Regions from separate parts of the Motilimonas thetidivivens genome, predicted to be linked through region 1. Evidence: predicted binding sites of a transcription regulator. Region 1 holds the regulator's gene; the other holds the start of a gene.
The links. The regulator FliA, encoded in region 1, starts transcription of late flagellar genes. The targets are predictions, from matches to a motif close to CTAAAGNTNNNNNNNNNNNNGCCGATA.

Region 1 (11,835 bases):
GATGTTTACCGCAGCACTGGCTATGTCTATGTCTTCGATTGTGGCTATGCTATTAGTGAACTTTTCCTTTGGTATTATGACGCGAGCCGCACCACAGCTGAATATTTTTACCTTAGGTTTCTCAATCAGCATGTTGTTTGGTCTATTTATTTTGTGGCTCACTATCGGCAACGTGGTACTGCATTTTGATGGCCATTGGCAGCGAGGTGCAGAGCTCATGTGTGATTTGCTCAATGGCGCTTGCAGACCTTAACCTAGTGCAAGCCTTAGTTTTTACAGCACGCCAGGAGAATTTAAATGGCAGAAGCTGACGGCCAAGAAAAAACCGAAGACCCCACGGGGAAAAAACTCAGTGACGCCCGCAATAAAGGGCAAGTGGTGCGCTCTAAAGAGCTTGGCACGGCGGCTATTTTAATCATGGCTGCTTTTGCTTTGATGATGTTAGGTGACCACCTTGGCCATGCCTTTGTGACCATGATGACAAAAGCCTTTACGTTTGAGCGTGACGTGGTGTTTGATCCTGGTCAGATGATGGTGGTGTTTGCTAACGGCATTGGCGAAATGATCTTACCTACATTAGCTATTCTAGTGGCGTTATTTCTTGCCGGTGTGGTGGGCACGATTGCGATTGGTGGTATAAATTACAGCAGTGAAGTAATGTTGCCTAAACTAAGCAAAATGAGCCCCCTTGCAGGCTTTAAACGCATGTTTGGCAGCCAAGGTTGGATTGAATTACTGAAGTCTATCTTAAAAGTGAGCGTGGTAGGCTGTGGTGTTTGGGGCATTTTAACTTATAGCTTTGCTGATATCTTGGTACTCAGTTCAACCCCCTTAGGCTCGAGTGTTGAAGCTGCATTGGATATGTTGCTTTGGATGTTCTTGATTTTATGCGTTTCCTTATTAGTGATCGTGGTTGTTGATGTGCCTTATCAACTTTGGCATCACAAAGAGCAACTTAAAATGACCAAGCAAGAAGTGAAGGACGAGCATAAAGATCAAGAGGGTAAACCTGAAGTAAAAGGACGCATTCGCCGTTTACAAATGGAAGCAGCGCAGCGTCGTATGATGGGAGAGGTGCCTAACGCCGATGTTATTGTTACTAACCCAACCCATTTCTCGGTTGCGCTAAAATATGATCCTGCCAATGGCGGCGCACCGCGAGTGGTTGCTAAAGGGGTGGATCAAATAGCCTTGAAAATTCGTGAAATCGCCCGTGAATATGAAGTGCCCGTCATGAGCTCGCCGCAGCTTTGTCGCGCTATATACCACACCACGGAACTGGAACAAGAAATCCCCCATGAGCTGTTTGTTGCCGTTGCGCAAATTCTGGCTTATATATTCCAATTAGAGCAATACCGTAAAGGACGCGGTAAACGACCGACAGCATTGCCTAAAGAATTTGATATGCCTGAAGGCTTTAATTACTAGCCTCAATTGCTAGCCTGATCTAATTATTTGACCGCTGACCAAGTTTCGTTGATTGCTCCGCTAACTTTGCGTGACGGCGTATTGCAATAGGCGCGGTTATTGCATAGGGTTAAAGCGTCATTTTTTTGTCGAATTATGTGAATGAATTTAAAGTCCAATTTAGCCGGCTTCTGGCAACAACGAGATAAACTGATCAAAGGGGTTGGTGCGCCTGTCATGGTGCTTGCTACCCTTGGCATGGTTGTATTGCCTATGCCTGCCTTCTTACTCGACATCCTGTTTTCGTTTAATATTGCCCTTGCTTTGGTTGTGCTGTTGGTGGCTATCTACACCAAACGCCCGTTAGATTTCGCTTCATTCCCCGCCGTGTTGCTGATTGCAACCTTATTACGTTTAGCACTTAACGTGGCATCAACGCGCGTGGTATTACTTGAAGGCCATCAAGGAGGAGACGCCGCGGGTAATGTGATTGCGGCCTTTGGCTCGGTAGTCATCGGCGGCAACTATGCGGTAGGTTTAATTGTATTTTTGATCTTAATGATCATTAACTTCGTGGTTGTCACTAAGGGTGCTGGGCGTATTTCTGAAGTAAGTGCACGGTTTACCTTAGATGCGATGCCGGGTAAACAAATGGCGATTGATGCCGATTTAAATGCCGGCATGATAGATCAAGAACAAGCAAGATTAAGACGTGAAGAAGTAACCCGTGAAGCAGACTTTTACGGCTCCATGGACGGTGCAAGTAAGTTCGTAAAAGGGGATGCAATTGCCGGTATATTGATCTTGTTTATTAATATCATCGGCGGCTTCATCATAGGCATGGCGCAACATGGTTTGAGCTTTAGAGACGCTGCGGAAATATATACCTTATTAACCATAGGTGATGGCTTGGTTGCGCAAATTCCATCACTGTTATTATCGATTGCTGCTGCTATCACCGTAACCCGTGAAAACCGCTCTGAGGATATGGGTGAGCAGGTGATAGGGCAAATGTTTAGTAATCCTAAAGCCTTGATGATTACTTCCGGTATTTTAATTGTAATGGGGTTGGTGCCCGGCATGCCTCATTTTGCATTTTTATCCTTGGGCTTATGTGCTGCTGGTGGCACCTATTGGATAATGAAGAAGCAAAAATCGCAAGCGGCTACAGCGCTGGCAGAATCCGAGAAAAATATAGCCAATAGCAATCCCGCGGTGCAGACCAAGGAGCTGGGCTGGGATGATGTACAACCAGTTGATACCATTGGCCTTGAAGTAGGCTATCGCCTTATTCCTTTGGTTGATAAAAGCCAAGGTGGTGAATTACTTGAGCGGATCAAAGGGGTGCGGAAAAAGTTATCGCAAGAGCTTGGTTTTTTAGTGCCACCTGTACATATTCGCGACAACTTAGACTTACCACCTAGCTATTACAGTATTTCGTTAATGGGTGTGACCAGTGGTCAAGCCGAAGTGTTTCATGACAAGGAAATGGCGATAAATCCTGGGCAAGTGTTTGGTACAGTAGAGGGAACCCCCACTATTGAGCCCGCGTTCCAATTGGACGCCTTATGGATTTCACCAAGTCAGCGTGAACATGCTCAAGCCATGGGTTATACCGTGGTTGATGCTGCGACGGTCGTCGCCACGCACCTCAGTCAGTTACTGACAAATCACGCCGCGCAATTACTCGGTCATGAAGAAGTGCAAAATCTTCTCGACTTACTAGCCAAAAGTCATCCTAAACTAGTAGAAGGGCTAGTGCCGGATATTTTACCGCTCGGGGTTGTGGTCAAAGTATTACAAAGCTTACTAAATGAAGGGGTGCCGATCAGGGATATCCGGACTATAGTGCAAACATTGTCGGATTATGGCGTGAAGAGCCAAGATGCAGAGGTATTAACCGCTGCATGTCGTATCGCACTAAAACGCATGATCAGTCAAAATATTGTCGGAGCCGAGTCAGAAATCCCAGTTATTACGCTTTCGCCAGAGTTGGAGCAAATTTTGCATAACTCGATACAGGCAGGTGGTAGCGATGGGGCAGGTATTGAGCCAGGGCTCGCAGAGCGGATCCAGAACGCATTATTTGAAGCCTCTCAACAGCAAGAGCTTGCAGGTCAACCTGCTGTTTTGCTAACGTCGGGCGTGTTGCGAACAACCTTGGCTAAGTTTGTTAAAAATACCATTCCTAGCTTACAGGTACTGAGTTATCAAGAAGTACCGGAAGATAAGCAAATTAGAATAGTTAACTCTGTCGGGCAATAACCGACAGGAGACAGCAGTATGAAAATTAAACGTTTTTTTGCAAAAGATATGCGTGCTGCGCTGGCTGAGGTGAAAGAAATCTTAGGGCCAGATGCCGTCATTATGTCAAATAAAAAAGTCACCGGTGGCATTGAAATCGTTGCGGCCGTTGATTATCAAGCGGCATCTGAAGTGAAACCTGCGGCTAAGAGCCATAGCGACTTAAAAGAAGACAGCGTTGTATTATCAAATCGCGCTCGTAGCGCAGCCCAGCCGACGACGCAAGCCGCTCAGCAACAAGCAAAAACCATTAATGCGAAATCGGGTCAACACTTAGCGGATTCCTTATCAGCCTTACTGGCTAAACAAGGTAAGCCAACGCCCGTGCGTAAGGCCAATCAGCCAGCGACGTTAATGGAACAAGAAAATTGGCAAGCACCGAAACCTAAAGCCGCGCCTACTCGAGCGCGAGCCACACCCACGAGTCATGTTAGTAAAGATGACAAAGTGTTAGAAGCCATGCGTGAAGAAATGGCCTCGCTGCGCAAGTTATTGGAGCATCAAGTTTCAGGGTTAATGTGGCAGGAGCTCGAGCGTAAAGAGCCGGTTCGCGCTATGTTAATTAAATGGCTCAATAAGTCAGGCTTTTCGGATGATATTGCCGATCAATTAGCGAGCTGTATTCCAGAAAGCTGTACACCATATGAAGCGCAGCAGTATTTGTCCCAGCTGCTTGAAGACCAAGTCGCCATTGGTGAAAACGAAATTTTAAAACTGGGCGGCGCGGTGGCATTACTTGGTCCGACTGGCGTTGGTAAAACGACGACGATTGCCAAACTAGCGGCGCGTTTCGCGATGGAGCATGGTGCTGAGCAAGTCGGTCTGATTACCACCGATACCTATCGAATAGGGGCCCACGAGCAGCTAGCCACTTACGGTAAAATATTAGGCTGTGCGGTGCGCGTTGCTAAAGATGCCGATGAGCTTTCAGAAATCTTGTATCAAATGCGCACTAAGCGTTTAGTGCTGATTGATACCGCTGGTATGGGACAGCGAGACGTTAGGCTTTCAGAGCAATTAGAAACCTTAATGAAAAACTCTCGCGTTAGGATCCGTAGCTTTTTAGTGATCCCAGCGACATCGCAGCGTCGAGTTGTACAAGAAGCCATCGAACATTTTAGAAAAATTCCGTTATCTGGTTGTATTCTCACGAAACTAGATGAAAGTTTGAGTCTGGGGGAAATACTAAGTGTTACAATTAAACATGCTTTACCTATCTCATATATAACGGATGGCCAACGGGTGCCCGAAGATATAAAAATTGCAAACGCAAAATACATGGTATCCAGTGCCTTGCGTTTAATGGAACAAGAAATGGCAAAAGACCAACATCAATGGTATAGCGAAGCAGATGACTGCCACACCTCGGAGTATTATGAATAAAACCATGTTAACTGATCAGGCGAGTGGGCTGCGAATGATGAAAAATAATAAAGTAAAAGTGATCACTGTGACCGGCGGTAAAGGCGGTGTGGGTAAAACCAATGTGACCTTAAACTTGGCCGCATCACTGGCAGCTCAAGGAAAACGTGTTTTGGTATTAGACGCTGACTTAGGTTTGGCCAATGTCGACGTGTTACTTGGCTTGCGTGTCACCAAAAACCTTTCCCATGTTTTATCCGGAGAATGTACCTTAGACGAAGTCATCATAGATGCGCCGCAAGGGATGAAAATTATCCCTGCTACCTCCGGAACTAAGTCGATGGTGGAGCTAACCCCAGCCGAGCATGCAGGTTTGATCCGTGCGTTTAGTGAACTGCAAACTCCCATCGATGTGCTGTTGGTTGATACCGCAGCCGGTATTTCAGACATGGTGCTTAGTTTTGCCCGTGCCGCGCAAGATATTGTGGTAGTGGTGTGTGATGAGCCAACCTCAATCACCGATGCCTACGCCTTGATCAAGTTACTCAGTACCCAATACGGCGTATTTCATTTCAAAATTGTAGCGAACATGGTACGTAGCTTACGCGAAGGACAGGAGCTATTTTCTAAACTAACGCGTGTGACGGATAGATTTTTAGATACTGCCCTTGAATTAGTTGCTTGTATTCCTTTTGACAACAACGTTCGTCAATCGGTACGGAAGCAAAAGCTCGTCGTAGAAGCGTTTCCAAAGTCGCCTTCATCGTTAGCCTTTAGAGCGTTATCGAGTAAAGCGGTGACATGGCCTGTGCCCAATCAGCCCGGTGGCCACCTAGAGTTTTTCATTGAGAAGCTATTAGATAGTAGCGCCGAAAGCAGAGAGAAGATAAGTGAATAAAGTCCACGCTTACACCAGTCAAGTTCAGCCGAATGAACTGGTTGAACGTTATGGACCTCTAGTGCAACGGATTGCGCATCACCTACTTGCACGTTTACCTGCTAGCGTGTTGGTAGAAGATTTAACTCAAGCTGGCTTGATTGGTTTACTTGAAGCCAGTAAGAACTTTGACGCTAGTAAAGGAGCTAGCTTTGAAACCTTCGCAGGCATTCGTATTCGCGGCGCGATGTTAGACGAAATGCGCCGTGGAGATTGGGTCCCTCGTAGCGTTCATAAAAACAGCCGAATGATCGCTCAGGCGATAGATCAAGTTGAAAAAGAGTTAGGCATTGACGCCAAAGACGCCGATATTGCCGCTAGGTTAGGGGTGTCTCTTGATGAGTATCACACCATGCTACGTGAAGTAAACAGCGGCAAATTAATCGGCATAGAAGACTTGGGAGCAGGACAAGACAGCGTAGGAGCGGTTGAATTGCTCGATAATTCACCACTTGATGGTGTTTATGAAGAAAAATTTCAGCATCACCTCGCAACTTGTATAAAATCCTTACCCGAACGCGAAGCCCTTGTATTATCTTTATATTATGATGAAGAGCTAAATTTACGCGAAATTGGTGAAGTGTTAGATGTCAGTGAATCGCGCGTCAGCCAAATTCACAGTCAAGCCATCCACCGTCTTAAGGGGAGAATGACTGATTGGCAAAGATAGCATGTCACTGTGGCATAAATGTAACTATACTGGTTTTAGTTGCCTAAATAACATTTCAGCACAAAGAGTTGAGTTCAAACCAACTGCCATTTAAGGAGATTAAGTTGGATAAAAATATGAAAATTCTAATCGTTGATGATTTCTCAACGATGCGAAGAATAATCAAAAACCTATTACGCGATCTTGGCTTCAATAATACCCATGAAGCAGATGATGGTAGTACTGCACTGCCGATGCTTAAAAATGGCGACTTTGAATTTCTAGTTACTGACTGGAATATGCCGGGAATGCAAGGTATCGACCTATTAAAAGAGGTTCGCAAAGACGAAAACCTACGTCATTTGCCTGTGTTAATGGTAACCGCAGAAGCTAAGCGTGAACAGATCATTGAAGCTGCTCAAGCTGGTGTTAATGGCTATATCGTTAAGCCTTTTACTGCAGCAACCTTAAAAGAGAAGCTCGATAAAATTTTTGAACGGCTTCAATAAGGAGGCGTGATGACAGACACCAACGGAGCTTTGCTTTCGCTTGAGCAAGCACGGCATTTAGTGGAACTACTGGAGCTTGGCGAGGTTGAGCAAGCAAATTCTTTGATTTCTGGTGCGTTGTCTGATCCTACTAACAGTGATTTGTTTGAACAAGTGGGCCTGTTGACTCGTCAATTGCATAACTCTTTGGTTGAGTTTCAAAATGACAACCGGTTATCGGAATTGGCGAATAGTGAAATCCCTGATGCGAAAGACAGGCTCAGCTATGTTATCGAAATGACAGACAAGGCGGCGAATCGAACCATGGATGCCGTGGATGAGAGTTTGCCCCTTGCTGATAGATTAAATGAGAATATTCAACAAGTTCTACCCGGTTGGAATAGTTTGATGAACCGCGAGATAGAGTTGGTTGAGTTTAAGGAGCTGTGTCACAAACTTGACAAGATCCTTAAGGATTCGGAACAAGATGCCGATAAGTTGAGGCAGTTGTTAACCGAAATTCTAATGGCCCAAGACTTCCAAGACTTAACGGGTCAAATGATTCGGCGGGTAATAGCGCTAGTACAAGAAGTGGAAGTTAAGTTAGTCGAAATGCTAACGATGTTTGGTGAAATTGAACGCAAACCAAAACAAGAACAAGCCGAAGCCCCTCGTTCATCTGGAATTGAGGCTGAAGGCCCCATTATGAACCCAGAAACAAGGGATGATGTGGTTTCGGGTCAAGATGACGTAGACGACTTGTTATCGAGTTTAGGATTCTAGGAGTAGCGCATGGGCTTTGAGGTCGATGAAGACATTTTACAGGACTTTTTAGTAGAAGCAGCCGAAATATTGGAGCTACTATCTGAGCAGCTGGTTGATTTGGAAAAGCAACCTGATGATAGCAACCTGTTAAATGCGATTTTTCGTGGATTCCACACCGTAAAAGGGGGCGCGGGCTTCCTTTCTCTTACCGAGTTGGTTGATTGCTGTCATGGTGCAGAAAACGTGTTTGACACGTTACGTAACGGTGGACGAGCAGTCGATTCTGAATTAATGGATGTTATACTACAAGCCTTGGATAGCATTAATGAAATGTTTGCTCAAGTCCAAGCTCGTGAGCCCCTGACTCCTGCTCCTCCTGAAATAATCCATGCGCTGCATAAATTAAGTCTTCCTGCTGGTGCTGAGCCTGCTCCTGAAGAGCCTGTTGCTCCAGTTGTCGCTCCTGAACCTGCTCCTGTCATTGAACCTGCGGCTGTTAGCGAGCCAGAAAGTTCAGTTGAATCGGGCATCGATGAAATTACAGAAGATGAATTTGAGCGCTTACTTGATGAGTTGCACGGAGCCAAAAGCCCTACTGCCGCAGCAGCTCCAGCTCCGGCAGTCAGCTCGGGTGATATTACCGATGATGAGTTTGAGTCTTTACTCGATGAACTTCATGGTAAGGGGCAACACAAAGCGGTTAGCCCAGCACCTGCGGCCGATGATGGCTTGATAGACGATGATGAATTTGAGCGCTTGCTCGATGAATTACATGGCAGTGGCAAGAGCCCAACGGTTGCGGAAGTTAAGCCAGCAGCACCCACGCCGCCAGCCCCTGTGTCTGAGCCTAAAGCTGTTACTCCTGTTACACCACCCCCTGCACCAGCTCCAGCCGCAGCAAAAGCACCGGTTGAAAAAGCCGCGGCCGGTAGAGCGCCAGCCCCCGCGCAAGCTGAATCGACGGTACGTGTGGATACGCGAACCTTAGACGAAATCATGAATATGGTCGGCGAGTTGGTATTAGTGCGAAATCGCTTAGTGAGCTTAGGCATTAATAGTTCTGACGAAGCCATGGCTAAAGCGGTTGCGAATTTAGATGTCGTGACTGCCGATCTGCAAGGTGGGGTAATGAAAACCCGCATGCAGCCCATCAAAAAAGTGTTTGGTCGATTCCCTCGAGTGGTTCGTGATTTAGCGCGAACCTTGAAAAAAGAAATCAACCTAACCCTTGAAGGTGAAGATACCGATTTAGATAAAAACTTAGTAGAGGCCTTGGCCGACCCGTTAGTTCACTTAGTGCGAAATGCGGTTGACCATGGTATTGAAATGCCTGATGTGCGTGAGCAAAATGGCAAGCCTCGTCTTGGCCAAATCGTCTTGTCAGCATCGCAAGAAGGTGACCATATTCTGTTAGTTATTCAGGATGATGGTGCGGGCATGGATGCTGAAAAGTTAAAAAATATCGCCATTAATAAAGGTATTCTTGATCCGGATACTGCCGCCAGAATGTCTAATACCGAAGCCTACAACCTGATTTTTGCTCCGGGTTTCTCAACCAAAGTCGAAATATCTGATATTTCTGGTCGTGGCGTGGGCATGGATGTGGTGAAAACCAGTATAACCCAGTTAAATGGGGCTATTCATATTGATTCAAATCTAGGCACAGGTACTCGACTAGAGATCAAAGTGCCCTTGACCCTAGCCATTTTACCAACCTTGATGGTCTTGGTGGGCAAGCAAACATTTGCGCTGCCTTTGACTAATGTTAATGAAATTTTCCACCTAGATTTAAGAAAAACTAATGTTGTTGATGGTCAATTAACCGTGATCGTCAGAGACAAAGCGATACCGTTATTTTATCTACAGGATTGGTTGATTCGTGGCGGTGCGCCAAGTAAGCAAAAACGAGATGGTTTGGGGCATGTAGTTATAGTTCAACTCGGTATGAAACAAGTCGGCTTTGTCGTTGATAGTCTAATTGGCCAAGAAGAGGTGGTTATCAAAGCACTTGATGATTTACTGCAAGGCACACCGGGTATGGCTGGAGCAACGATCACCAGTGATGGTGGTATCGCGTTGATTTTAGATATTCCAAGCTTATTAAAGCATTACGCATAACACTTCGAAGTTGAGAAGGTAGATGTCAATTAAGGTTTTAGTGGTAGATGACTCGAGCTTCTTTCGAAGACGAGTAAGTGAAATAATTAACCAAGATCCATTACTTGAGGTAATCGATACCGCCAAAAATGGCAAAGAAGCTGTTGAAATGACGCAGCGCCTTCGACCCGATGTGATCACCATGGATATTGAAATGCCTGTTTTAGATGGCATTTCAGCTGTGCGCGAAATAATGGCTACGACGCCAACGCCAATTTTAATGTTCTCTTCGTTAACGCATCAAGGGGCAACGGCAACATTAGAAGCCCTTGAGGCGGGAGCATTGGATTTCTTACCAAAGAAATTTGAAGACATAGCTCGCGACAAAGATGAAGCGACTAAGACGTTGCAGCAACGTGTTAAAGCGATTGCGCGTCGTCGTGTTTTTAGCCCGCGTCCATCCATCGCGAAAGCGCCCTTGGGCCAGAGCACATCAGCTGCAAGGCCGACATTGGAAAGAGCTCCAGTTCGCCCTAGTCCGACTGCTCGCGCTGTCACCTCAGCGTCAACCGCGCCAGTTAAGCCTACTGCTGCACCTGCGAGTCATTTTAAGCGTACCGGTAAAAGTTACGATATCCTTACTATCGGCACGTCAACGGGTGGCCCAGTGGCACTTCAGACCGTGTTGACTGAGCTACCGGCAAACTTCCCTTTGCCCATTTTATTGATCCAACATATGCCTGCGACATTTACCGCGGCTTTTGCGGCTCGATTAAACTCGCTTTGTAAAATCAAAGTCAAAGAGGCGCAAGACGGTGATCCCATCGTTAAAGGGCAGGCCTATCTAGCCCCTGGTGGTAAGCAGATGTTAGTCGAAGGCCGAGGTGCTAGTGCACGAATTCGCATTGTGGAAGGCAATGACAAGGTGAATTACAAGCCTTGTGTTGATATTACCTTTGCCTCGTTAGCAAAACTTTACCAAAGCAAAGTACTAGCGATTGTGTTAACGGGTATGGGGGCCGACGGGCGTGATGGCGGACGCATGTTGAAAAACATGGGCGCAACGATTTGGGCTCAGGACGAAAAGTCTTGTGTTGTTTATGGTATGCCGCAAGCGGTCGCAAAAGAGGGCATTGCATCTGAATCTTTGCCTCTTGATCGGGTGGCAGCTAGGATAATGACGGAATTTACCTAATGGATATTTTGGGGTTGTTTGGTCTATTTTTGGCATTCGCCTCACTTATCATCGCAGAGTCGATCACTGGCGGATCACTTTCATTTCTCCTCAACTTGGCTGCTTTTGTGATCGTTTTTGGTGGAACCATTGGCGCCGTCTTGTTCCAATCAACGGCGGATCAATTTAGCCATGCGATACGCCTGCTTCCTCAACTAATTACGCCGCCTGTATTACCGGTAAAGGGACAAATGGCGAAGTTAAAGCAATGGGCGAGCACCGCGCGTACCCAAGGCTTTTTGGCGCTCGAAGCTGCTATAGATGATAAAAAGCTGGATCGATTTACCAGTAAGGGATTGTCGATGATAGTCGATGGCGTTGACGCCATCACCTTACGCAGTGTTCTAGAGCAAGAAGTCGATCTAAAACAAGAATATTACGAGCGCAGCGCTAAGGTTTATGAAGCCATGGGCGGCTATAGCCCAACGGTAGGCATCATAGGGGCGGTGTTGGGATTGATTCAAGCCATGTCTCATATTGATGATCCTAGTGTATTAGGACGAGGTATTGCCGCTGCCTTTGTTGCAACTATTTACGGTGTGGGCTTTGCCAACTTTGTTTTTTTGCCTATTTGCCATAAGTTGCGTGCACT
Region 2 (11,835 bases), on a different contig from region 1:
GCAGGTGATTGTGAATGTTTTGCAGATTTTCTTTAACCGTCATGCCGCCCATATTATTGACTGGGAGTAAAGTCGAGCGCAAAGGCTCAATAGACATCAGTAGTTCATTGGCAACCACTTTGACATCGGGGCGCAAACGATGGATAAATTGCAGCAGTGCTAAGCCATCAAGTGAGCCGATAGGATGGTTGGCAACGATAACGACCTTACCAGATACGGGGATGCGATCCATTTCCCTATCTGTGGTTCGGTAACTAAAGTCAAAATAATCCAGTACCTTTTCAACGAAGTCAAAACCCGTTAGGTGTGGGTATTGTTGACCAAATTCAATAAACTCTTTTTCGTGTAATAGGCGACGTAAAAAGAAGGTGATAGGTTTTCGTAACCAAGGTTTATTATTGATTTGGGGAAAGTGTTGGTTGACGACTTGATCGACTGAAAACATAAGACATCCTTCTATTGGGTAAGTGAGCGATGACTTGGCGCCAATACAAGATGATGACAATGGCAGTGAAGTTTTAGCTCAATAGTTCAAAAATAAAGCGAGGATGTGACACTAGCTTGTCAGAAATGTGGCACATTAATGACGTAACGAAGGCGTGGAGCGATGAATTAACGAGCAATAGCTGTTGCTATGAATAGCGATAAAAGGGCAAAAAAATACCCAGCAAAAGCTGGGTATAGAGATTGACGACTAATCGATAGAGCTGATTATGCGAAGTTTGCCGCAGCAAATTCCCAGTTAACCAGTGCCCAGAACGCTTTTAGGTAATCTGGACGTACGTTACGGTAATCGATGTAGTACGCGTGCTCCCATAGATCCACGGTTAGGATTGGGGTAACGCTTGCGTCAGTTAGTGGAGTCGCTGCGTTAGAAGTGTTAACGATAGCTAGGCTGCCGTCAGCATTTTTCACTAACCAAGTCCATGAAGAACCAAAGTTGTTTACAGCTTTGTCGTTTAATTCCGCTTGGAATTGAGCAAATGAACCAAAGCTTGCGTTGATTGCATCAGCTAGCGCGCCTGTTGGCTCACCGCCACCATTTGGGCTTAAACAGTTCCAGTAGAAAGTGTGGTTCCAAACTTGTGCTGCGTTATTGAATACGCCGCCTTCAGAAGTTTTAACGATCTCTTCTAGTGATTTGTTCGCTAGATCAGTACCTTCAACTAAACCATTTAGTTTAGTTACGTAAGTTTGGTGATGTTTACCGTAGTGGTAAGAAAGTGTCTCAGCAGAGATGTGTGGTTCTAGTGCATCTTGCGCGTAAGGAAGTGCTGGAAGTTCAAAAGCCATTTTTATTCTCCATTGCTCGTTATCCCTCTGTTTTTTATCAGAGGTTATTAAAATAGACGCCAACACTTTAGCCTTTTTTTGCGTATTGATCTAGATCAACGTGACGCCAAGCACGCTTTTATTTAGACTAGGCAAAAGACCCTAGATTTTTTACGTTTTTTTGTGTTGGACCTTTAAGGTAAACTAGCAAAAAAATAATGCAGTGTGAGGATAAAATGGAAACATTAGACAAGATCAAAAGCCAAATCAGCGAAAATACGATTTTATTGTATATGAAGGGCTCACCTAAGTTCCCTAGTTGTGGCTTTTCGGCTCAAGCATCACAAGCCTTAATGCAGTGTGGTGAGCAGTTTGCTTACGTAGACATCCTACAAAACCCAGATATTCGTGCTGAACTACCTAAGTATGCAAATTGGCCAACTTTCCCTCAGCTATGGGTAGAAGGTGAGCTAATTGGTGGTTGCGATATTATCCTTGAGATGTTCCAACAAGGTGAGCTACAGCCACTAATCAAACAAGCAGCTGCGAAAACGGCAGATGCCGAGTCTAGCGACGCTGAATAAGTAGACGATATGTTATAGCTAAAAAAAGCACCCTAGGGTGCTTTTTTTGTTAGTCCTGAACCACCTACTTCAGTAGGTGGTTATCATATTGGGTGAGGGGGCGCTTACAGCACCATCGCGGCAATCCAGCCAAAGATAAGCAGCGGTATATTGTAGTGGATAAAAGTAGGCACTACGGTATCCCAAATATGATCGTGCTGACCATCTGCGTTTAAGCCTGATGTTGGGCCTAGGGTTGAGTCTGATGCGGGTGAGCCTGCATCACCTAAGGCCGCAGCTGTTCCCACTAGTGCCATTGTTGCCATTGGCGAAAAACCAAATTGAATACACAGTGGCACATAAATTGTTGCGATAATAGGGATCGTCGAGAAAGAAGAGCCAATCCCCATGGTGATTAATAAGCCTACGATGAGCATAAGCATCGCAGCTAATCCCTTGTTCTCGCCAATCATTTCACCCAATGAGCTGACCAAGGTAGCCACGCCGTTGGTTTCTTTTAATACCGCAGCAAATCCCGCAGCGGCAATCATGATAAAGCCAATCATGGCCATCATTCTTACCCCTTGGGTAAAGGCGTCTTGGGTTTCGCTAAAGCGTATTACACCGCCTAAAGTGAAAATGGTGAAGCCGGCTAATGCACCCAAAATAATCGAATCAGCATAAAGCTGTAAGGTTAACGCCACTATGATAGCGATAATCGCAACCACAATATGAGTCGGATTAAACTGTTTGTTTTCTGGCTCAACGGCGAGGATTTTTTCAAGCGAATATTGGCGTGGTTTACGATAGCTAAATAAGAGCGCGATGATTAAGCCTAAAACCATGCCCGCTACAGGCAAAGCCATGGCTAATGGAAGATCAGCTGCTTGCGCTTCTAAGCCATTACCGGTTAAGTTGGTGAGTAGGATATTGTTTAAAAATATGCCACCAAAGCCCACCGGCAGCAGCATGTATGTTGCTGTTAAACCGAGGGTAATAACACAAGCTATGGCGCGTCTATCAATATTAAATTGCGCCATAACGTGTAACAAAGGCGGAATGAGTATCGGAATGAAAGCGATATGCACAGGCACTAAGTTTTGTGAACTGATAGAAACCATTAATATCGCCGCAAAAAGCACGGTTTTAAACCAAAACACATTATTGCCATTTGCGGTGCCGCCAAAGGTATTAATCACCTTTTGCGCTAATAAGTCGGTAATACCTGAGCGTGAAATCGCCACAGCAAACGCGCCGAGCATGGCATAGCTAAGAGCGATAGTTGCCCCGCCACCTAAACCACCGTTAAAAGCGGAAATGGTTTCGTTAATGGATAGACCGCCGATAAGGCCGCCGACGATAGCACTTAAGGTCAGTGAAACCACCACGTTTATCCTAAGTAAACTAAGCAGCAGCATCAAGCTGACGGCAATAACAACCGAGTTCATGAAATGTCCTTGTAAATGTTGTGTTGTCCAGGGCAAAAGCTCTTTGGCTTTCTTTCCTGAGGAATGTCTAAGGTGGTGGATGATATCAGAGTTATACGCGAAGGCTTTGACTAATTATGCAACTCTTGACTATTCTCAAGTGTTTTTGTGGCGAATGTAGTATCCCAAGGTGCCCGTGATCAGCTTAAGCGACTTACCTGTTAGCGCTCTTCGCGCTTGGGCACCTTAGAAATGATGTTTTACCATCCGAAACTGATTGCTAGTTCGGTGTTTTGCTTAAGCTTCACTGTTTAGCAGTGGCCAACCACCTAGGGCTTTCCATTTGTTTACCATGTAGCAGAAAAGTTCGGCGGTTTTTTCGGTATCGTATAATGCACTGTGAGCCGCTTTATTATCAAACGCGATATTGGCTGTTTTACATGCTTTTGCTAATACGGTTTGGCCTAAAGTTAGCCCAGCTAAGGTGGCGGTGTCAAAGCTTGCAAAGGGATGAAAAGGTGTGCGTTTGAGTCCGGTGCGCTCGATGGCTGCATTGACAAAGCCCATATCAAATGCGGCATTGTGCGCCACCATAATGGAGCGATTACAACCGTGTGCTTTTTGCTCTTTGCGGATCACTTTAAAGATTTCATGCAAGGCTTCGTATTCACTGACCGCGCCGCGCAGCGGGCTATGCGGATCGATACCATTAAACTCTAGCGCAGCAGGTTCAAGGTTAGCGCCTTCAAAAGGCGCTACATTAAAGTGTAAGGTTTTGCTTGGCAGTAACCAGCCATCTTTATCCATTGTCGTCAGTACGGCTGCGATTTCTAATAGCGCGTCACCACGAGGATTAAAGCCAGCGGTTTCAACATCAATAACAACAGGGAAATAGCCGCGAAAACGTTTAGCTAATAGCGAGTCGCTGATTTTGGTTTCTTGGGTCATAGTTAAAGCTAGCTAGTGGAAAAGCGGCTAATTATGCCAGAATTTTTGTGATGTCGCTGGAAAATATATTAAAGGATGCGCTCAGAGCGCCGATACAAGGATTAAGCTGGTTTGAGCTGGCTGGATATTGTCGCAAAATGCACCATTAAGTGGACAGTAAGTTATGGCGAATTGGAAATACCTGATCATGTTAATGTTGTCGCCCGCAGCATTGGCATCTAACAAAATTTACACAGCAGATCTTACCAACTCTATTTGGGAAGTGACCAAGTCCAATCCAATCGAATGTACTTTAGATCACAATATTCCACGTTTTGGTCATGCTCGTTTTACCGTGCGTGCCAGTAAATCCGTTAATTTGGATTTTGATTTAGACGGCCGCCGTGAAACACCGGCCACGCGCCAAGTGACGCTACGTTCGGTGCCTCCCTCTTGGCGCCCCGGTGTTGCCGCTGACGATATTACCTTAGCTCAATTTCATGAAGGATTTGACGGCTATATCAACGGTCAAAGCGCTTGGGCCATGCTCAATGAGCTAGAAGACGGGCATTTTCCAACCTTTATCTTCCAAGACTGGTACAACCGTGACCGAGTGACTCAAGTGGCGTTATCGGCGGTTAATTTTAGACAAAAATATCAAGATTTTACTGATTGTGTTGCGGGTTTGCTGCCTTATAGCTTTGACGATATTTCATTCAGTATTTTAAATTATGTCAAAAATGGCAGTGAATTAACCCGCCATTCTAAGCAAAGATTGCAAATGATAGGGGAATATTTGCGCCATGATGAAGCGGTGAATATCATTTTAATAGATGGTTATTCGGACAGTTATGGCGGTCGATGGGGCAATCAACAATTATCTGAAAAGCGCGCCAACAGCGTTAAAACATACTTAACCGAGCTAGGGGTTGATCCGGCAAAGTTTACCGTTGAAGGTCACGGTGAAAAACGTCATATAGCGGATAACCGCTCCGATGTGCAGCGGCCAAAAAACCGCAGAGTGGTTATATCCATTGGCCGCGAAGAAATCTAAGCCATTCTCTACCTGATTCTTTAACCGTGTTGACCCGCAATATGCGGGTCTTTTTTTGCATTGAAACTGCTATTAACCATAGCTTTGTTACTGTCCATAACGCGACAGCCAAGCTTGTTCAAGTTGGTTTACCCAACTTGGATGTGGCTCCAATAATATTTTGCCCAATGATTGTTCGGGTAAGCTGGCAGGGTGGCGCTGCGCTTGATTAAACAAAGCCTGTTGTTCGGGCGATAACTTAGCCATGCTTAGAACGGTGGGGTCGCCCCAAATGGCAGGATCGGCTTTGCGAGCTTGCGCTAGTGGTGACATTAAAAAATTGGCAAAGACCTGCGCCGCTGCAGTTTGGCTTGCATTAAATGGAATCGCAAGGAAATGGGTGTTGCCTAAGCTGCCCTGACTGTGGACATAGGATCTTACGCTGTCGGGTAACTCGTCGTTACTGATGCTGTTCGCAGCATCATTGGGATTAAAGCTAAAGGCAATGCTTATTTCACCGTCATTTAGTTTGGCCTTTAATTGGGCTTGGCTAATGACAAATGTTTGGCCTTTACGCCACATTAATGGGTGAAGCTGATCTAGGTATTGCCACAGTGGCGCCGTTACTTGATCAAAATCAGCTAGGCTGACGTCTTGATAAAGGGCCGGATTGGCTTGAGTCGTTTCGATTAATGCCTGTTTAACAAAGGTTAAGCCGTGAAAGTCAGGGATTTTCGGGTAACTAAATTGGCCAGGGTGCTGCTTTAAATAGGCGAGTAAAGCGGCCATCGAATCAGGAAATTCCTTAACCCTTTGCTGGTCGGCCATAAACACCAATTGTGCCATGCCCCAAGGTGCTTCAAGCCCATCAACCGGCACCGTAAAATCCGCGGCGATGGAAGGCTTTTCATTGCTGTCGGTCAATGCCATATTTGGCAGGTGTTGAGTGAAAGGTCCAAATAGCAGTTGCTGTTGCTTCATTGCCGCAAAGTTTTCACCGTTAATCCAGACCAAATCTACCTTGCCTTGATTAAGGTTGCCTGCGGTTTTTTCCGCTAAAACTTGGTTAACCACCGTCCCCGTATCGGCCACTTTGACATGCACTACCTCAATGTCATAGCGGTGTTTGGCTTCGTCTGCTGCCCATTGAATGTAATCATTGATGGATTGCGCGCCGCCCCAGGCATAAAAATAGAGGGTGTTGCCCTTGGCTTGTTGCTCTAGCTCTGACCAACTTGTGGCCTGAGTGAGGCTCTGATGCCCTAATAATAAACATAAACAATAAACCAGGTTGACGAGATAACGCATGCTGTACTCCTAAGTAAGGTTTAAGTTGTCACCGTGTCGAGTGCTATCGCAATGATTGTAGCTAATTTATTGAATAAATGGGGGTTAATTGCGCTAAGCTGAGATCTCGAGTGTGAGCGTAGCGGTTAAGGTTGTTGGTTCTTCCTGCTTTTTGTTGGCTGTTGGCATTGCCTTGAACAATGGATTGGGGCAGTAACGATGCCAGTTGTTGCTGCAAAAGACGCTCTAACTCGAGTTCAAGCATCAGTATATTTTGATAAGCGCATGGCGAGGATAGCCCTTTTAATTGCTTACGACGCAGGCGATAGGGCCGTAAAATACGCCGCTCAAATTGTTCAGCATGCTGGTTTAGCTCATACCAAGTTGCTTGAGGTAGCAGAAGATGGTGTTGGTCTAAATACAATGCCAGCAGAAGTAAGTTGACGCTAACCCCGTCACTTTCTTGCAGGCTTAACAGCAAAGGCGTCCGGTTTGAATTGTAGAGGCGCTCACAGCGCTGCCACAACGCCTTAATTGGATTGGTCATCTTTTGTTTCGGGCTCTGCTGATTCCCTGTCGGGCACGATATCACTGCAACAACTGCTGTTGTGCACTTGCTCTATCCACAATGCAAGCTCTTCTTCGGATATGGGTTTTTTATTCATTTATGACCTAATTCAATGTTATTTTGCGCTCTATGTTACACAGTTTTTTTACCGTTTATTAAAATAAATTTGAGTCAAACTGGCGCGATTGTTAAAGTCGGCAGCAGTTTAATAATGGTTTCAGACAAGAGCAGAAAAAATGATCGAAAAAAATACCGTAGTACAATTCTCTTACGAGTTAACCGACGCTGATGGCACGCTGCTAGAAACAAGCAATGGTCAACCGATTGCTTACCTACATGGCCAAAACAACATGTTGGCAGGTATTGAAGCAGCACTTGAAGGGAAAGCGCAAGGCGATGAAGTTAAGGTTACCTTAGCGCCAAAAGATTCATACGGTGAACGTCAAGAAGATGCGCTACAGCGTATTCCAGTGAAACACCTTCAAGGTGCTAATAAATGGCAACCGGGTATGATAGCGCAAGTGAACACAGACAATGGTCCTCGCCAAGTCACTGTGGTAAAAGTGGGTAAATTCATGATCACGGTTGATACCAATCATCCGTTTGCTGGCAAAACCCTGACATTTGATATGAAGGTAACCGGCGTGCGCCCAGCTACCGAAGAAGAGATTGCGCATAAGCACGCTCACGGTGAAGGTGGTCACCAACATTAATCTGCTATTAGATTAAGGAGCTGCGGCTCCTTTTTTACAACCTTGCTTAGAGTCTTACTGCTGGGGCTAGCTGACCTTGGCGATGACTTATTTTGCTCATATCATGACTCAAAACGCGTTATAAATTACACTTGGTGCAAATGCACGTATGGAGAAAATCATGTCAACTACCTCTTTAACTATTACTCGCCCTGATGATTGGCACGTTCACCTTCGTGATGGTGAGGCATTGGCAGACACTACCCGTGATATTAGCCGCTATATGGGGCGAGCTATTATCATGCCAAATTTAGTGCCACCGGTGACAGATACAGCTGCCGCACTTGCCTATCGTGAACGTATTATGAGCCATAACAAGAGTGCGACATTTGAGCCCTTGATGGTGTTATATCTCACCGATAACACCACAGCGGATGAGATCCGTAAAGCCAAAGCAAGTGGCAAGGTGTATGCTGCTAAGCTCTATCCAGCGGGTGCGACAACTAACTCAGACTCAGGCGTTACCTCTGTCGATAACATTGTTGATGCTATCGCGGCGATGGAAGAAGTAGGGATGTTGTTGCTAGTACATGGCGAAGTGACACATCATGATATTGATATCTTTGATCGTGAAGCGGTGTTTATTGAGCAAGTGATGAAGCCATTGGTTACCCGCTTTCCAAACTTGAAAATAGTGATGGAGCATATTACCACCAAGCAAGCCGCTGAGTTCGTTGCTCAGGCTAGCGAGAATGTGGCAGCAACCATTACTGCTCATCATTTACTGTATAATCGCAATCACATGCTCGTGGGCGGCATTAAACCGCATTTTTATTGTTTGCCGATCCTTAAACGTAACATTCATCAGCAAGCATTATTGGAAGCCGCGACCAGTGGTAATAAGAAATTCTTTTTAGGCACGGATTCAGCGCCTCATGCTCAAGGCGCGAAAGAATCAGCTTGTGGCTGTGCGGGCTCATATACTGCGCATGCAGCGATTGAGCTTTATGCCGAAGCCTTTGAAATGATGGATGCATTGGAAAATCTAGAAGCATTTGCAAGCTTCAATGGCCCAGATTTTTATGGTTTACCTCGTAACCAAGACACCATCACCTTAGTTAAAGAAGAGTGGCAGGTTCCTGAATCGATGGCATTTGGCTCAGCTAAAGTTGTGCCAATTAAAGCCGGCGATACCATCTCTTGGCAAGTTAAGGCATAGCCCTAGAGCCTGCATCTTGTATGATGCAGGCTCTTTTCAACCTTTTTATCTAGTCATTCTTAGTTTGATGGCCATTAAATGAATGCCATGAAACCCGCAAAACTGCCCCCCAGAATTAAGCTGCAATAACAAATTACGCGATAAATGAAATGGCCTTGGTAACTTCCAAGGGCGTATAAGCTGAGAAGTAAACTAAAGGCGGCGCAGAGTAAATAACCTCGTCCATTTGTTCTATCATTAAACATGGACAGAAATGTTTCTCGGCTAAGCAATTGAGATTGGCTCAAGGTGGTCGATATGTCTATCCAACCATAGCAAAAAATGCCAGTTGCTAGGATAAACATAATCAACACGGCTGCAGGGTGCGCTTTTAAACCGGTAAATGTAAGGTCTCGCATTAGGTAATACCAACAAAAATTACTGAAGTGATTGGGTTTAGCAGTAAAGATAATTTACTTATACTAGAATGCTAATAAGCGTGTCGTGCGCATAATAGCGAATAATTTACTACAGAGGTAGGCATGGCGACCATTCTTGATTCCGTTGATCAGCGAACCCAGTTAGTCGGTGAAAACCGACTTGAGCTATTAATGTTCCGCTTACAAAGCTCACAGTTGTTTGCCATCAATGTGTTTAAGGTGAAAGAAGTGGTGAAATTGCCGCCTCTTAATTCATTACCCAACTCTCATCCTAAGGTATGCGGTGTTGCGACTTTGCGCGGCCACAGTATTCCAGTGATTAATTTACGTGAAGCAATAGGAATGAGGCCGCTTCCGATTGATGAGGAATGCAATTTGATCATCACGGAATATAACCGAACGGTGCAGGGTTTTTTGGTCGGTAAAGTGGAAAACATCGTTAACTTAACGTGGCAAAATATTATGCCGCCGCCAAATACCGTAGGCAAAGCACATTATTTAACCGCCATAACAAAAGTTGATCATGAAGATCAGCAAAAGCTAGTTGAAATTATTGATGTCGAAAAAGTGTTAGCTGAAATCGTAACCTATAACATCGAAATTTCAGAAGGCACATTAGATGCGGAAATAGTCAACGAATTTGTAGGGCGTAAGGTGCTTCATGCCGATGATTCGCCCACGGCAAGGCGTCAAGTTTCGGATACCTTAGAGCAGCTAGGCCTTGAAGTAATCGGAGTGGAGAACGGCATGGAAGCGCTGAAGTTGCTTAAGCGCTGGTGTGATGAAGGCAAAACAGTGACCGATGAAATATTATTATTAATTACTGATGCTGAAATGCCCGTGATGGATGGCTACAAGTTGACTTATGAGATACGAAACGACCCCAGAATGAGCGATTTATATATCGCACTGAATACTTCATTAAGTGGCAGCTTTAATAATGCCATGGTAGAAAAAGTGGGCTGCGATGCCTTTATTTCTAAATTTCAACCCGATTTACTGGTAGAGGTTGCTCAAACCCGCTTGAAGCAAGTTTTAGGTAAGGAGTAGGCCGCTTGCGGTTGCATTAACTGAGTTTTTGCTGCAATTATCGACGCAATTACACCGTTAATGCGACTATCTTCACTAATTGTCCCATTTGTATTCTCGACTATGGGGCAATCCATCGCTATAATGCCGCGTCAAATTCTAGGTTAGCACCTATTAAAACATATCATTTTGTAAGGTAGGCCTTGCCTATCTTGACTTTTTAGCAATAAAAGGTAGTTTGCTACCTTTTGAAAGATAGATTTCGGCCAGCCAGCGCCGAACAGAATTGAGGTAATATAATGCAAGCTTCTGTAGAGACGACTCAAGGACTAGAACGCCGTCTGACTATCACCGTACCAGGTGAAAACTTCGATAAAGAATTAGACAGCCGTTTACGTCAACTAGCAAGAACACAGCGTATCGACGGTTTCCGTCCTGGTAAAGTACCTGCGAAAGTAATCAAGAAGCGTTTTGGTGCCGCTGTTTCTAACGAAGTTGCTGGCGAGCTGATGCAGCGTAATTTCTTTGAAGCTATTATGGCTGAAAAACTAAACCCAGCGGGCGCTCCAGCGTTAACGCCAAACGAGCGTAAAGAAGGTGAAGATTTCACTTTCGTAGCGACTTTTGAAGTTTACCCAGAAGTAACGCTAGCGGATTTTGCGGAGCTAGAAGTTGAGAAAAAAGTAGCTTCAGTAACCGATGCAGACCTAGATAACATGCTAGTGACGCTACAAAAGCAACACGCTAAATGGGTTGAAGTAGACACAGCTGCTGATGACGAAAACCAAGTAACTATCGACTTCGTTGGCTCTATCGACGGTGAAGAGTTTGATGGCGGTAAAGCAGAAGGCTTCAAACTAGCAATCGGCTCTGGCCGCATGATCCCAGGCTTTGAAGAAGGCGTTAAAGGTAAAAAAGCAGGCGAGTCATTTGAAATCGATGTGACTTTCCCTGAAGAATACCACGCTGAAAACCTAAAAGGTAAAGCGGCTAAATTTGCCATCACTGTATCTAAAGTTGAAGCGCTAGAGCTACCAGAAGTAAACGAAGAGTTCGTGAAGAAGTTTGGTGTTGCTAGCGGCGACCTAGAAGAGCTAAAAGCTGAAGTTAAGAAAAACATGACGCGTGAGCTTGAGCAAACACTGAAAAACACAGTGAAAGAGCAAGTACTTGATGCAGTTGTAAATGCAAACGACATCGAAGTGCCAAAAGCGTTAGTAGCAAGTGAAGTAAACGTACTTCGTCAGCAAGCAATGCAGCGTTTTGGTGGTCAAATTGACCCTAAAAATATGCCTGAACTACCTGCTGAATTGTTCGAAGAACAAGCTGTTCGTCGCGTAAAAGTTGGTCTATTACTAGGTGAAGTGATTCGTTCTAACGAGCTAAAAGTTGACGAAGC

Region 2: a site for FliA is predicted at 4,279-4,305, ahead of ACK8OT_RS02940 (flagellar protein MotY). Genes of this name have one in related genera too.

The regions. Positions count from the first base shown of each region.
Region 1 covers NZ_JBKFDK010000001.1:87,557-99,391, forward strand. Annotated here, with positions in the region: gene fliR (flagellar biosynthetic protein FliR) at 1-253, shown strand, start outside; gene flhB (flagellar biosynthesis protein FlhB) at 298-1,428, shown strand; gene flhA (flagellar biosynthesis protein FlhA) at 1,570-3,672, shown strand; gene flhF (flagellar biosynthesis GTPase FlhF) at 3,691-5,094, shown strand; gene ACK8OT_RS00455 (MinD/ParA family ATP-binding protein) at 5,099-5,971, shown strand; gene ACK8OT_RS00460 (RNA polymerase sigma factor FliA) at 5,964-6,680, shown strand; gene cheY (chemotaxis response regulator CheY) at 6,785-7,168, shown strand; gene ACK8OT_RS00470 (protein phosphatase CheZ) at 7,178-7,930, shown strand; gene ACK8OT_RS00475 (chemotaxis protein CheA) at 7,940-10,030, shown strand; gene ACK8OT_RS00480 (protein-glutamate methylesterase/protein-glutamine glutaminase) at 10,053-11,204, shown strand; gene ACK8OT_RS00485 (flagellar motor protein) at 11,204-11,835, shown strand, end outside.
Region 2 covers NZ_JBKFDK010000002.1:165,113-176,947, reverse strand. Annotated here, with positions in the region: gene olsF (bifunctional ornithine lipid synthase OlsF) at 1-445, opposite strand, end outside; gene sodB (superoxide dismutase [Fe]) at 712-1,293, opposite strand; gene ACK8OT_RS02955 (Grx4 family monothiol glutaredoxin) at 1,509-1,856, shown strand; gene ACK8OT_RS02950 (Na+/H+ antiporter family protein) at 1,961-3,283, opposite strand; gene rnt (ribonuclease T) at 3,560-4,210, opposite strand; gene ACK8OT_RS02940 (flagellar protein MotY) at 4,374-5,243, shown strand; gene ACK8OT_RS02935 (ABC transporter substrate-binding protein) at 5,331-6,530, opposite strand; gene ACK8OT_RS02930 (DUF2390 domain-containing protein) at 6,592-7,056, opposite strand; gene ACK8OT_RS02925 (hypothetical protein) at 7,040-7,174, opposite strand; gene ACK8OT_RS02920 (FKBP-type peptidyl-prolyl cis-trans isomerase) at 7,314-7,790, shown strand; gene pyrC (dihydroorotase) at 7,951-8,988, shown strand; gene ACK8OT_RS02910 (hypothetical protein) at 9,063-9,386, opposite strand; gene ACK8OT_RS02905 (chemotaxis protein CheV) at 9,510-10,457, shown strand; gene tig (trigger factor) at 10,736-11,835, shown strand, end outside.